Linked DNA regions of Loktanella sp. M215. The protein of the gene in region 2 binds, or shares a complex with, the protein of the main gene of each other region. Links are inferred from orthologs where the notes say so. Each region holds a gene or a part of one and is shown on either strand. Other genes may lie near its edges.

Region 1 (4,862 bases), 290 kb from region 2 along the record:
AACTGCTGGAGTTGGACGGACGGAGCCAGCCCAAGGGGCCGCCCGCCGGGCGCGGCAAGCCGCCGCGGTTCAGGCAGGGTGCGGCCAAGAAGAAATCCGCCAAGACGGCGCGCAAGGTCAGCCGGGTGCGCAAGGCGCGCTGAGGGGGATATCCGGCTGTGCCGGATGCCTCCGGCGGGAGTATTTGGTAAAAAGCGAGGACGGCGGTTGGCGGCCGGTGGAAATGTGCCGGCTGCGGCGGACCGGGGGTGGGCTGAGCGGTCGGTGCCGTTATGGTAGGTCAAAACGATATCGGACACTGAGATATGCGCCTTGCCCTGACCTTTTGCCTTTCGGTTGCGACGGCCGCCAGCGCCGCACCGGAGCGTAGCATGCGCCCGTCCGTGCGGCCTGCGGCGGCCACCGCCCCTGCTGCGGTCGCACCACCTGCGCGGACTTATGCGCAGGTACCCGACGCGGGGTTTGACGCCTGGGTGCGGGGCTTTCGCAAGCGGGCGCTGGGGCAGGGGGTGTCGGGGGCCACGTTCGATGCGGCCTTCGCGCGGGCCGGGTTCATTCCGGACAGCATCGCGCTGGACCGCAATCAGGCGGAGTTCGTCAAGCCGCTGTCGGAGTACATGGCGACGGCTGCGTCGGACGAGCGGGTGGCCACGGGCCGCGCGATGCTGGTGCAATTTGGCGGCCTGCTGGACCGGATCGAGGCAAAATACGGTGTCGATCGTCAGGTGGTGCTGGCGGTCTGGGGAATGGAGAGCAACTTTGGCCGCAGGCGCGGGGCGGTGCCGCTGATCTCGACCCTCGCCACGCTGGCCTACGAGGGGCGTCGGGGGCGGTTCTTTGAAGGGCAGCTGGTGGCGGCGCTGCAGATCCTGCAGCGGGGCGATACGACGCCCGCAAATATGACCGGGTCGTGGGCCGGGGCGATGGGGCATACGCAGTTCATGCCGACGAGCTATGCCGCCTATGCGGTGGATTTCACCGGCGATGGGCGGCGTGACATCTGGTCGGACGATCCGAGTGACGCGCTCGCCTCGACCGCCGCCTATCTGGCGCACTTTGGTTGGACAAAGGGCCAGCCCTGGGGGGTAGAGGTGCGGTTGCCGGTGGGGTTCGATTACAGCCTTTCGGCGCACAGCGTGTCGCGGACGACGGCGGACTGGGCGGCGTTAGGCGTTGTCGGGACCGGCGGCCGGGCCGTTGCGGGGCAGGGCTCGGCCAGCCTAATCACGCCGACCGGGGCCGGCGGGCCCGCGTTTCTGGTGTTCAAGAACTATGATGCCATCAGCCGTTACAACAACGCCGAGGCCTATATCATCGGTGTCGGGCATCTGGGCGACCGGATCGCGGGGGCGGGGCCGCTGGTGCATCCTTTCGTCGCGGGCGAACGCAGTCTGAAGCGGGCAGAGCGGGTGGAGTTGCAGCAGCGTCTGACGGCGGCGGGGTTCGGCACCGGTGGGGCGGACGGCAAGATCGGACCGGCCTCGCGCCGGGCGATCAGGGCCTATCAGGCGCGGTTGGGCCTGCCGCAGGACGGCTATGCCAGTCTGACGTTACTGGAGCGGCTGCGCTGAGCAATCGGCGCCTGACATGCAGGCGGCGAGGCGGTCGGTCGTGGCCGCATCCGGTGCGGCAAAGGTCCAGCCACCGCAGGCGCCCATGGTCAGCACCGGGATTTCGCCGTCGATCTGCACGAAGGCGAGCAGCGGGTCCGGCCCCGGAAAGCCGCCGCACCACGGCCCGGCGCAGGTGACGTTCACGATGACCTGTCCGTCGAAGGGGACGGTGAAGCCGTCGGGCGTCAGGCCCATACCGGTCATGTGCGCGGTGGCCTGCGTCGGTTTTTCGATCTTGCCGGTGGCTGGCAGGTCCGTGATCGTACCGGTCAGCACCAGATAGGGCAGGTCGCTGGCCGCGGCTGCGGCGTAGCTGGTCATCAGGTCCGGCGCGCGGCAGGACAGGGCCTGCGCCTGACCGGCCGCCAGCAGGGCGGCGCCGGTCAGAAGGCGCCTCACAGGCGGTCGCCCAGTTCGGCCAGCACCTGCGTGTAGACGGCGCGCTTGAACGGGACGATCGCGTCGACCAGCTGGTCCTTGGGTATCCATTTCCAAGAAGAGAACTCGGGGTGTTCGGTCGCGATGTTCACGTCCGCATCGGTGCCGTGAAAGCGGAACAGGAACCACTTCTGTTCCTGACCGCGATACTTGCCGCCCCAGGCCTTGCCGACCAGATCGTGCGGCAGGTCATAGCGAATCAGACCGCGGGTTTCCGCCTCGACGCTGACCAGCTTCTCGGTGACGCCGGTTTCTTCCCACAGCTCGCGCAGGGCCGCGTCCAGACATTTCTCTCCCGCATCGACGCCGCCCTGGGGCATCTGCCAGGCGGGGGTGTCGCTATCGCGGCGCTGACCCACGAAGACATGCCCGCGGGTGTTCGCAAGCATGACGCCCACGCAGGGGCGGTAGGGCAGCTGTTCGATCTGGTCGAGTGTCATGAAATGGCCTTGGGTTTTCATCGTCTGGTCCTTTCGTTTGGAAGCTTTTTGCCCCAAACGTCCAGCGCTAAGCGATAACAAGCCGAGTGTTATACATAATCCTTGGGGCTATCCATGCCAGATGCCGCCGCGACAGGCCGATACAGCCTGCAGTCGGGCGTCCCGGTCCCCGCCACTGGTGGATAAAGATCGCGGAACCACGGCCTTTCACCGGATACGGCCAGTTCCAGTCGGTGAGAATCACCAGATCATACATCGGGTCGGCGCGGCGCAGATACTCGTGGCGATTCGGGTGCGGCACCCGCACCATCATGTTGTAATCGGGATCGGTCACGTCGTCGGACCACAGATCGCCGGGCCAGATCGGCACAGCCCAATCGGCGGGCGGCCCCAGTCGGTCGGGCCGGTAGAGCATCCCGACGATTCGGTGCGTGCCGCGTGGCGTCGCCCCGTCGCCTTCGCGTTTGGCGTCCGTCAGACCGCCGCGCCCGATGGTGCAGGCAAACCGCCGCCCGAGAAACCGCAGATGCGTGGGCATCACCACAAGGTCAGTCGCTTTCACACGCTCGTCCTCGCTTTTTCTGAAATACTCCCCGCGGAGCGTCCGATGGTCAAAGCAGATGCCCCGACTTTGCCGCCTTCGTCGCCAGATAGGCATGGTTGTGGGCGTTTTCGCCGACCTTCAGCGGAACGCGTTCCACGACCTTGATGCCCGACGCTTCCATCCGGGCGATCTTGGCGGGGTTGTTGGTCAGCAGGCGGACGGCGCCAAAGCCCATCTGCCGCAGGATCGCGGCGCCGATGCGGAAATCGCGTTCGTCGTCGTGAAAGCCGAGGCGGTGATTCGCCTCGACCGTATCGAACCCCTGATCCTGCAACCGGTAAGCGCGCATCTTGTTGGCGAGGCCAATGCCGCGGCCTTCCTGGTTGAGGTAAAGGAGGACGCCGTGCCCCTCTGCCCCCATCTGGCCCAAGGCCGCGCGCAATTGCGGGCCGCAGTCGCATTTCAGCGATCCCAGCAGGTCGCCGGTGAAACAGGCGGAGTGCAGACGCGCCAGTACCGGCTGACTGCGGTCGGGCTGGCCGATTTCGACTGCATAGTGTTCTTCGCCACCGTCGGCGGGGCGAAAGACGTGCAGGCGGCCGGCCTCTGACACGGACATGGGCAGGCGGGCGCTGACGACGCCGTGCAGGGGTGACATGTCGGTGGCGCGGGCGGCGGTGCCGTCGATCACGGTCAGACCGTGTTGCGCGGCAAAGCCGTCCGCTTCGTCGAGCGGTGCGATCACGGCCGCAGGCAGCAAGCGGGCGGATTTGCACAGGGCGACGGCGGCGCGCGCGAGGTCGGCTGACCCGTCGCGCAAGGCCCGCAGCGGCCCTTTCATCGGGCTGCGCAGGTCGCCTGCGGGGTCGGCCAGCGCACGGACCCATGCGGCATCCGCGTCGCGCGGGATCACGATCCGGGCGATGTCGCCGTCGTAGGCCGCGACCTTCAGCGTCTGGGCGCGCCAGTCGGTGATCGCCACGGCGGCGCCAAGGTCGCGCAGCACGGCCAGCCGGTCGGGCTGCAATGTCTCTGCCGCGAGGATGACACCCTGTCCCGCCACCACGACGGGCACCCCCATGCGCAGATCGGCGCGGGCGCGGGCGAGTCGTTCGGTGCTGTCGGGTGCGAACCCCATGGGTCAAGGCCTTTGCAATCGTCAGCCCGACTTAGGCGTTGCCTGCGGCAAATGAAACATTTGTATATGAAATCACACGTCCGTGTGAACCTTTTGCAGCACAACTTGTTGAACACGTGAGTGCATCACACTTGCTGTGAAAGAGTTCTGGAGGTTGTCATGGCCCAATTGAAAAAGATTTTGCTGGTGGACGACGACGACGACCTGCGCGAAGCGCTGGGCGAGCAGTTGTTGATGACCGAAGATTTCGACGTGTTCGAGGCCGATGATGGCGCGACCGCGATGACGAAAGCCAAGGAGCAGCTTTACGACCTGATCATCCTTGACGTCGGCCTGCCCGATACGGATGGCCGAGAGCTGTGCCGCCTGATGCGCAAGCAGGGCGTGAAATGCCCGATTGTCATGCTGACGGCGCAGGACAGCGACGCGGACACGATCTATGGCCTCGACGCCGGCGCCAACGATTATGTCAGCAAGCCGTTCAAGTTTCCGGTCCTGCTGGCCCGGATCCGCAGCCAGCTGCGCACCCACGAACAATCCGAGGATGCTGTGTTCCAGCTGGGGCCGTATACCTTCCGCCCGGCGCAGAAGATGCTGGTGACCGAGGACGACAAGAAGGTGCGGCTGACCGAGAAGGAAACGAACATCCTCAAGTTCCTGTATCGTGCCTCTGACGGTGTGGTCGCCCG
Region 2 (5,282 bases):
CCAGATCCCTGATTGGATACCGGATTGCATGTTCGAATTTCACCCAACAGGGGCCAGAACCGTTAGCTCGGCACTTCCTCAACCACTGGACTGACATGTTAAGGTAAGAGGCTGCCTGCTTCTCCGCGAGGAAAGCTGTCTGAACAGCACCCTTTCGGTGATCTGATACAGCTTCGGGCGGATAAGTTTTAGATGACATTTTTCTTCTCCTAGAATGGTTATCGCCGCCTCGCCCCACATCCTTCCGCAACTGAGCCGTGCATCAACACTAGAGGCCTCGTTGCTTCTCATCCGCGGTCGAAGCAACTTGATCTTACCACGGATGACGCCATCACTCCAGAAAATCGCAACTTATACAAAGGGTTATAAGATCTCATCTAAGGTAAGGATCCGATGAATGGCCTTGCATTGGTATCTCTGGTAAAATACTAGATTATTGAAGTCGAAAACGGCATGGAGAATTCACTGATGAGACCGTCCAAGCGAATCAGGCCGGGGCAAAGAGCTAAGATCGTTGTCCGGAAGAGACCGCCCAAACAAAACGCCCACGGGCAGGGACCTAGGATCACTGCGCTGAGGGGGCCGCTCCAACGACACAGGCATGGGCAAGGGCCCGATATTCTTAATCACAGAGGCGAGGTGGTGCGAGAACTTGGAGAGCGTAAGCACGACTTCATCTGGGATTTGGAACAACTTGCGGAAAAAGGGGGCAAGATATTCGACAAACTTCTGAAGCCGCCCGCGTTGGAGCAGCCTCCCTTTTGGAAGCCGGCCAACGTACTAAAAAGGAGCGTTTACCGGATCGGCCAGCAGATAGCGGACCGCCAAGAGGAGGCGTTTTTAGCTGAGTTTGTTCAGAATTATATGTCGGATTGGAAAAACCCGTTAGTCCGGAAATCAGCGCCACATCCTGAGGAGAATCCATTTTTTTGGTGTTATCACCTGTTAGCTGGTGGATGTCCGCACATTTCTCGCGACCAACGTTCAAAGTCCGCTCGTCAGCTAGTCTATGCCTACCGGCACAATATCCCTACGGAACTTGTCATCGGATTTATAATGCAGTGCAAGCATACGGAAGCGTCGCGGGGTCCTGATGATGGCCTGCGCGAAAGTTGGTTTTTAACCGACCATCAGATCACCTGATCATGCAGGCCCGCGTATACGGGCCTGACAGATATGCGATGTGCGTTTCTTCTAGAATGTCAGACCTCGCTATCTAGCATCAACGTCATGAATCGCTTGGTCTGCTCAGGGTTAGTCGGATCAGGCGACAAATCATTAAGGTCATTGTCATAGCAATTGATCTCCCAGTAGATCAGGCGGTTGCTGACTGTGATCTCGCCGCATTCGTGATCGCTGTCGGCTGCGCAACTGTTGTCTCCGTCCGGCCCGCTAAGCCGCTTCATGATGATTTCTACTTCCGCCCGGCCAAGCAAGTGGATGCCCATGGAGATTGTGACGACGCCGCCTTTCGCAGTTTTCCGAAAGCCGTCGTTCAGTGCGCGGTTCTTTTGCATTGGAGACATTGTTGATGTCAGCTTGACATGATCTGAGTATGCGTTGCCCGTCATGGTACGCTCCTTGTTATAAAATTAAGGGGATGTTCTGCGGTCAGGGCAATGCCTTGGAACGCACGACAGAGAGCAACGCTACTACTACTGCGTGCTTTGTCGATAGCGACATATTATCACGAATCTGGTAGATTGTCAAATTTACCGTAATATTTCAATGGCTTGCCTATAATTTAACTAACTTAGGCGATGCATCGGTGGTTAATACTGCTCTACATGGCGTTACGCTTTGGTATGCAGGGTGGTTGCTTGGTGGTTGCCACAAACAAATAAGGGGTTAGCAGTTTTCTGCTAACCCCTTGAATTCTGTGGTGAGCCGGTCGGGATCCGAACCCGAGACCTACTGATTAAAAGTCAGTTGCTCTACCAACTGAGCTACCGGCCCATGCCACGAGGGGCGATTTAGAAGGCGGAGCGGGTGGGGTCAACCCCGAATAGCCGCCTCCTCTGGATAAAGTTTGGCGCGGCCCGTATATGGCCCTCATGAAGGACACACAGACATCAATCCCGTTCATGAAGATGCATGGCCTCGGCAATGACTTTGTCGTCATCGATTCGCGCGGCCATGGCCGCGTCGATGCGGCGCTGGCCATGGCGATGGCGGACCGGCACCGGGGGGTCGGCTATGACCAGCTGGCCGAGATCACCACGCCACCGGGCGCCGCTGCGGACCTGCACCTGACCTTCTGGAACAGTGACGGCAGCCAGTCCGCGGCCTGCGGCAATGCGACCCGCTGCATCGCCGCGTGGGAAATGGCGCGGCGCGGGACGGACGCGCTAACCATCACGACGGACCGTGGCACACTCTTTGCCCGCGACGCCGGTGACGGCATGACCTCGGTGAACATGGGCGCCCCGCTGCTGGACTGGGCCGAGGTGCCGCTGGCAGAGGCGATGGATACGTTGCGCCTGCCGATCGAAGGCGCGCCTGTCGCGACCGGCATGGGCAATCCCCATTGCACCTTCTTCGTTGACGACGTGGCCGCCGTCGATCTTGCGACGCGCGGGGCGGCGATGGAACATCATCCGCTGTTCCCCGAACGCACAAACGTCCAGTTCGTGCAGGTGATCGGACCGGACCAGCTGCGGATGCGCGTGTGGGAAAGGGGGGCGGGCGTGACGCTGGCCTCCGGCTCTTCGTCCTGCGCGGTGGCGGTGGCGGCCGCGCGGCGGGGGCTGACGGGGCGGCGGGTGCGCATCGACCTTGACGGCGGGACGCTGGATGTCGACTGGCGCGATGACGGCGTCTGGATGACCGGACCAGTGGCCTACGTGTTTGACGGTGTCTGGCATGGCTGAGGCGCCGATCTTTTCCAACCACGGCTGTCGGCTGAACGCCTACGAAACCGCGGCGATGACCGAACTGGCCGCGGCGGCGGGTGTTACGAATGCTATCGTCGTCAACACCTGCGCCGTGACGGCAGAGGCCGTGCGCAAGGCGCGGCAGGACATCCGCAAGCTGCGCCGCGCCCATCCGGATGCGCGCCTGATCGTGACCGGCTGTGCGGCCCAGACCGAACCCGCGACATTTTCTGCCATGGCAGAGGTCGACATGGTCATCGGCAACACGGAGAAGATGCAGCCCGCAACATGGGCCGCAATGGCGCCGGACTTTACCGGCACGACAGAGCCGGTGCAGGTCGACGACATCATGTCCGTGACCGAGACGGCAGGCCATCTGATCGATGGCTTCGGCACGCGCAGCCGCGCCTATGTGCAAGTGCAGAACGGCTGCGACCACCGCTGCACCTTTTGCATCATCCCCTTCGGGCGTGGCAATTCACGGTCGGTGCCCGCGGGCGTCGTCGTTGACCAGATCAAGCGGCTGGTCGACCGAGGCTTTCAGGAGATCGTGCTGACCGGCGTGGATCTGACGTCATGGGGCGCCGATCTGCCTGCCACGCCGCGTCTGGGCGACCTGGTGTTGCGCATCCTCAAGCTCGTGCCGGATCTGCCGCGGTTGCGCATTTCATCGATCGACAGCATCGAGGTGGACGACGCGCTGATGCAGTGCATCGCGACCGAACCGCGTCTGATGCCGCACCTGCACCTGAGCCTGCAGCATGGCGACGACCTGATCCTGAAACGGATGAAGCGCCGTCATTCCCGCGACGACGCGATCCGCTTTGTCGAAGAGACGCGCAGGCTGCGCCCGGACATGACCTTCGGTGCCGACATCATCGCAGGATTTCCGACCGAGACCGAGGCGGCCTTTGCCAATTCGCTGGCGCTCGTGGCCGATTGCCATCTGACCTGGCTGCACGTTTTCCCCTATTCGCCGCGCCCCGGCACCCCGGCCGCGCGGATGCCGCAGGTGCGCGGGCCGCAGATCAAGGACCGGGCCGCGCGTCTGCGGGCCGCGGGCGACGCCGCCGTGCAGGCACATCTGGCAGCACAGGTCGGCCAGCGCCATGACATCCTGATGGAATCGCCCCGCATGGGCCGCACCGCGCAGTTCGCCGAGGTCCATCTCGACAGCGACCAGCCCGAGGGGCGTATCGTCTCTGCCCGGATCATCGGGCACCAGGGCGCGGCGCTTCTGGGCCAGGGCGACGCTGCGGCCGCCTGACCCGCCCATCTGCCTTCCCTTCATCCTCAAAGGCCTGATCCATGAAAAGAATCCCCCTCGGCGCGCGCCTCGATATGGCCGAAAAGGCCGAGGCCGCGGGCTTCAGCTTTCACACGATGTACGGCGAACCCTACTGGGACGAGGAGACGGCCTATGCCTTCACCCTGCGCCAGATCGAGGACGACATCGAGGACCCCTCCACCGCCCTGCACGCCATGTGCCGCGAAGCGGTAGCCGAAATCGTCAAGTCGGAAGAGCTGATGCAGCGGCTGGCGATCCCGCGTGAGCATTGGGATCTGGTGGCCGAATCCTGGCAAAGTGGTGCGCCGGAGCTCTATGGACGGTTCGACCTGATCTACGACGGACAAGGTCCGGCGAAGATGATCGAATACAATGCCGACACGCCCACGGCCCTATTCGAGAGCGCCTCTTTCCAGTGGGACTGGCTGGAGGACATGATCCGTAACGGCGCCCTGCCGGAAGGCACAGACCAGTTCAACGGCATCTACGAGGCCCTGACCGCGCGCTTTGCCCAGATCAGTCCGGCGGGCACCCATATCCATTTCACCGCCTTCGCAGACTCGCCCGAGGATTACGCCACGGTCGAGATGATGGCCTATGCGGCGCGGGCCGCCGACATGGGCGCACATTTCGTGAACCTGCCAGAGATCGGCGTGACCGACACCGGCCAGTTCGCCGATGCCGAGGGCCGCGTGATCGGCACCCTGTTCAAGCTTTATCCATGGGAAGACCTGCTGCGCGACGATTTCGCGACCCATCTGGCGGGGGCGCAATGCCGATACCTCGAACCCGCGTGGAAGGCCGTCGTGTCGAACAAGGGCCTCCTGCCGGTTCTGTGGCAGATGTTCGAAGGGCATCCGAACCTGCTGCCCAGCTTCTTTGCCGACGACCTGGATGCCGGGTCGGACGCCGTGACGCGGGCGGAGGATGCGCTGGCGCGCGGGGTCGTGCGAAAGCCAGTGTTCAGCCGCGAAGGTGCCAGCATCAGTATCCGGCAAGGCGACGCGGTGATCGAGGATGCGACCGTGCGCGACTACGACGCGCACCCGATGATCGCGCAGGCCTATCACGAGATGCCGGTCTTCGACGGCTTTCGTCCCGTCATCGGCACGTGGATCGTC

The links. The genes of interacting proteins can lie anywhere in the genome.
Region 1: the proteins of dapF (region 2) and GLR48_RS04040 are in contact, whole or in part, in a solved structure (PDB 5YGU), measured with the Escherichia coli proteins. The link is inferred for Loktanella sp. M215 from one-to-one orthologs.

What each region holds. Positions count from the first base shown.
Region 1 is NZ_WMEA01000001.1:833,432-838,293, reverse strand. What follows is about bases 761-3,710. They hold GLR48_RS04040 (RNA pyrophosphohydrolase), read right to left. Parts: upstream 2,513-3,710; coding sequence 2,009-2,512; downstream 761-2,008. Other genes in these bases: ribA (GTP cyclohydrolase II), read right to left, coding at 3,103-3,710; GLR48_RS04035 (L,D-transpeptidase family protein), read right to left, coding at 2,559-3,053; GLR48_RS04045 (hypothetical protein), read right to left, coding at 1,551-2,012; GLR48_RS04050 (lytic murein transglycosylase), read left to right, coding at 761-1,571. In the rest of the region: rnr (ribonuclease R), read left to right, coding at 1-143; more of GLR48_RS04050, read left to right, coding at 372-760; more of ribA, read right to left, coding at 3,711-4,173; GLR48_RS04025 (response regulator transcription factor), read left to right, coding at 4,333-4,862. UniProt on the Escherichia coli protein: Master regulator of 5'-end-dependent mRNA decay.
Region 2 is NZ_WMEA01000001.1:544,846-550,127, reverse strand. What follows is about bases 1,126-3,962. They hold dapF (diaminopimelate epimerase), read left to right. Parts: upstream 1,126-2,054; coding sequence 2,055-2,870; downstream 2,871-3,962. Other genes in these bases: mtaB (tRNA (N(6)-L-threonylcarbamoyladenosine(37)-C(2))-methylthiotransferase MtaB), read left to right, coding at 2,863-3,962; GLR48_RS02695 (DUF3768 domain-containing protein), read right to left, coding at 1,203-1,571; GLR48_RS02700 (hypothetical protein), read left to right, coding at 1,126-1,143. Outside these bases: more of GLR48_RS02700, read left to right, coding at 643-1,125; more of mtaB, read left to right, coding at 3,963-4,140; GLR48_RS02675 (glutathionylspermidine synthase family protein), read left to right, coding at 4,182-5,282. UniProt on the Escherichia coli protein: Involved in the succinylase branch of the L-lysine biosynthesis and in the biosynthesis of the pentapeptide incorporated in the peptidoglycan moiety. Catalyzes the stereoinversion of LL-2,6-diaminopimelate (L,L-DAP) to meso-diaminopimelate (meso-DAP).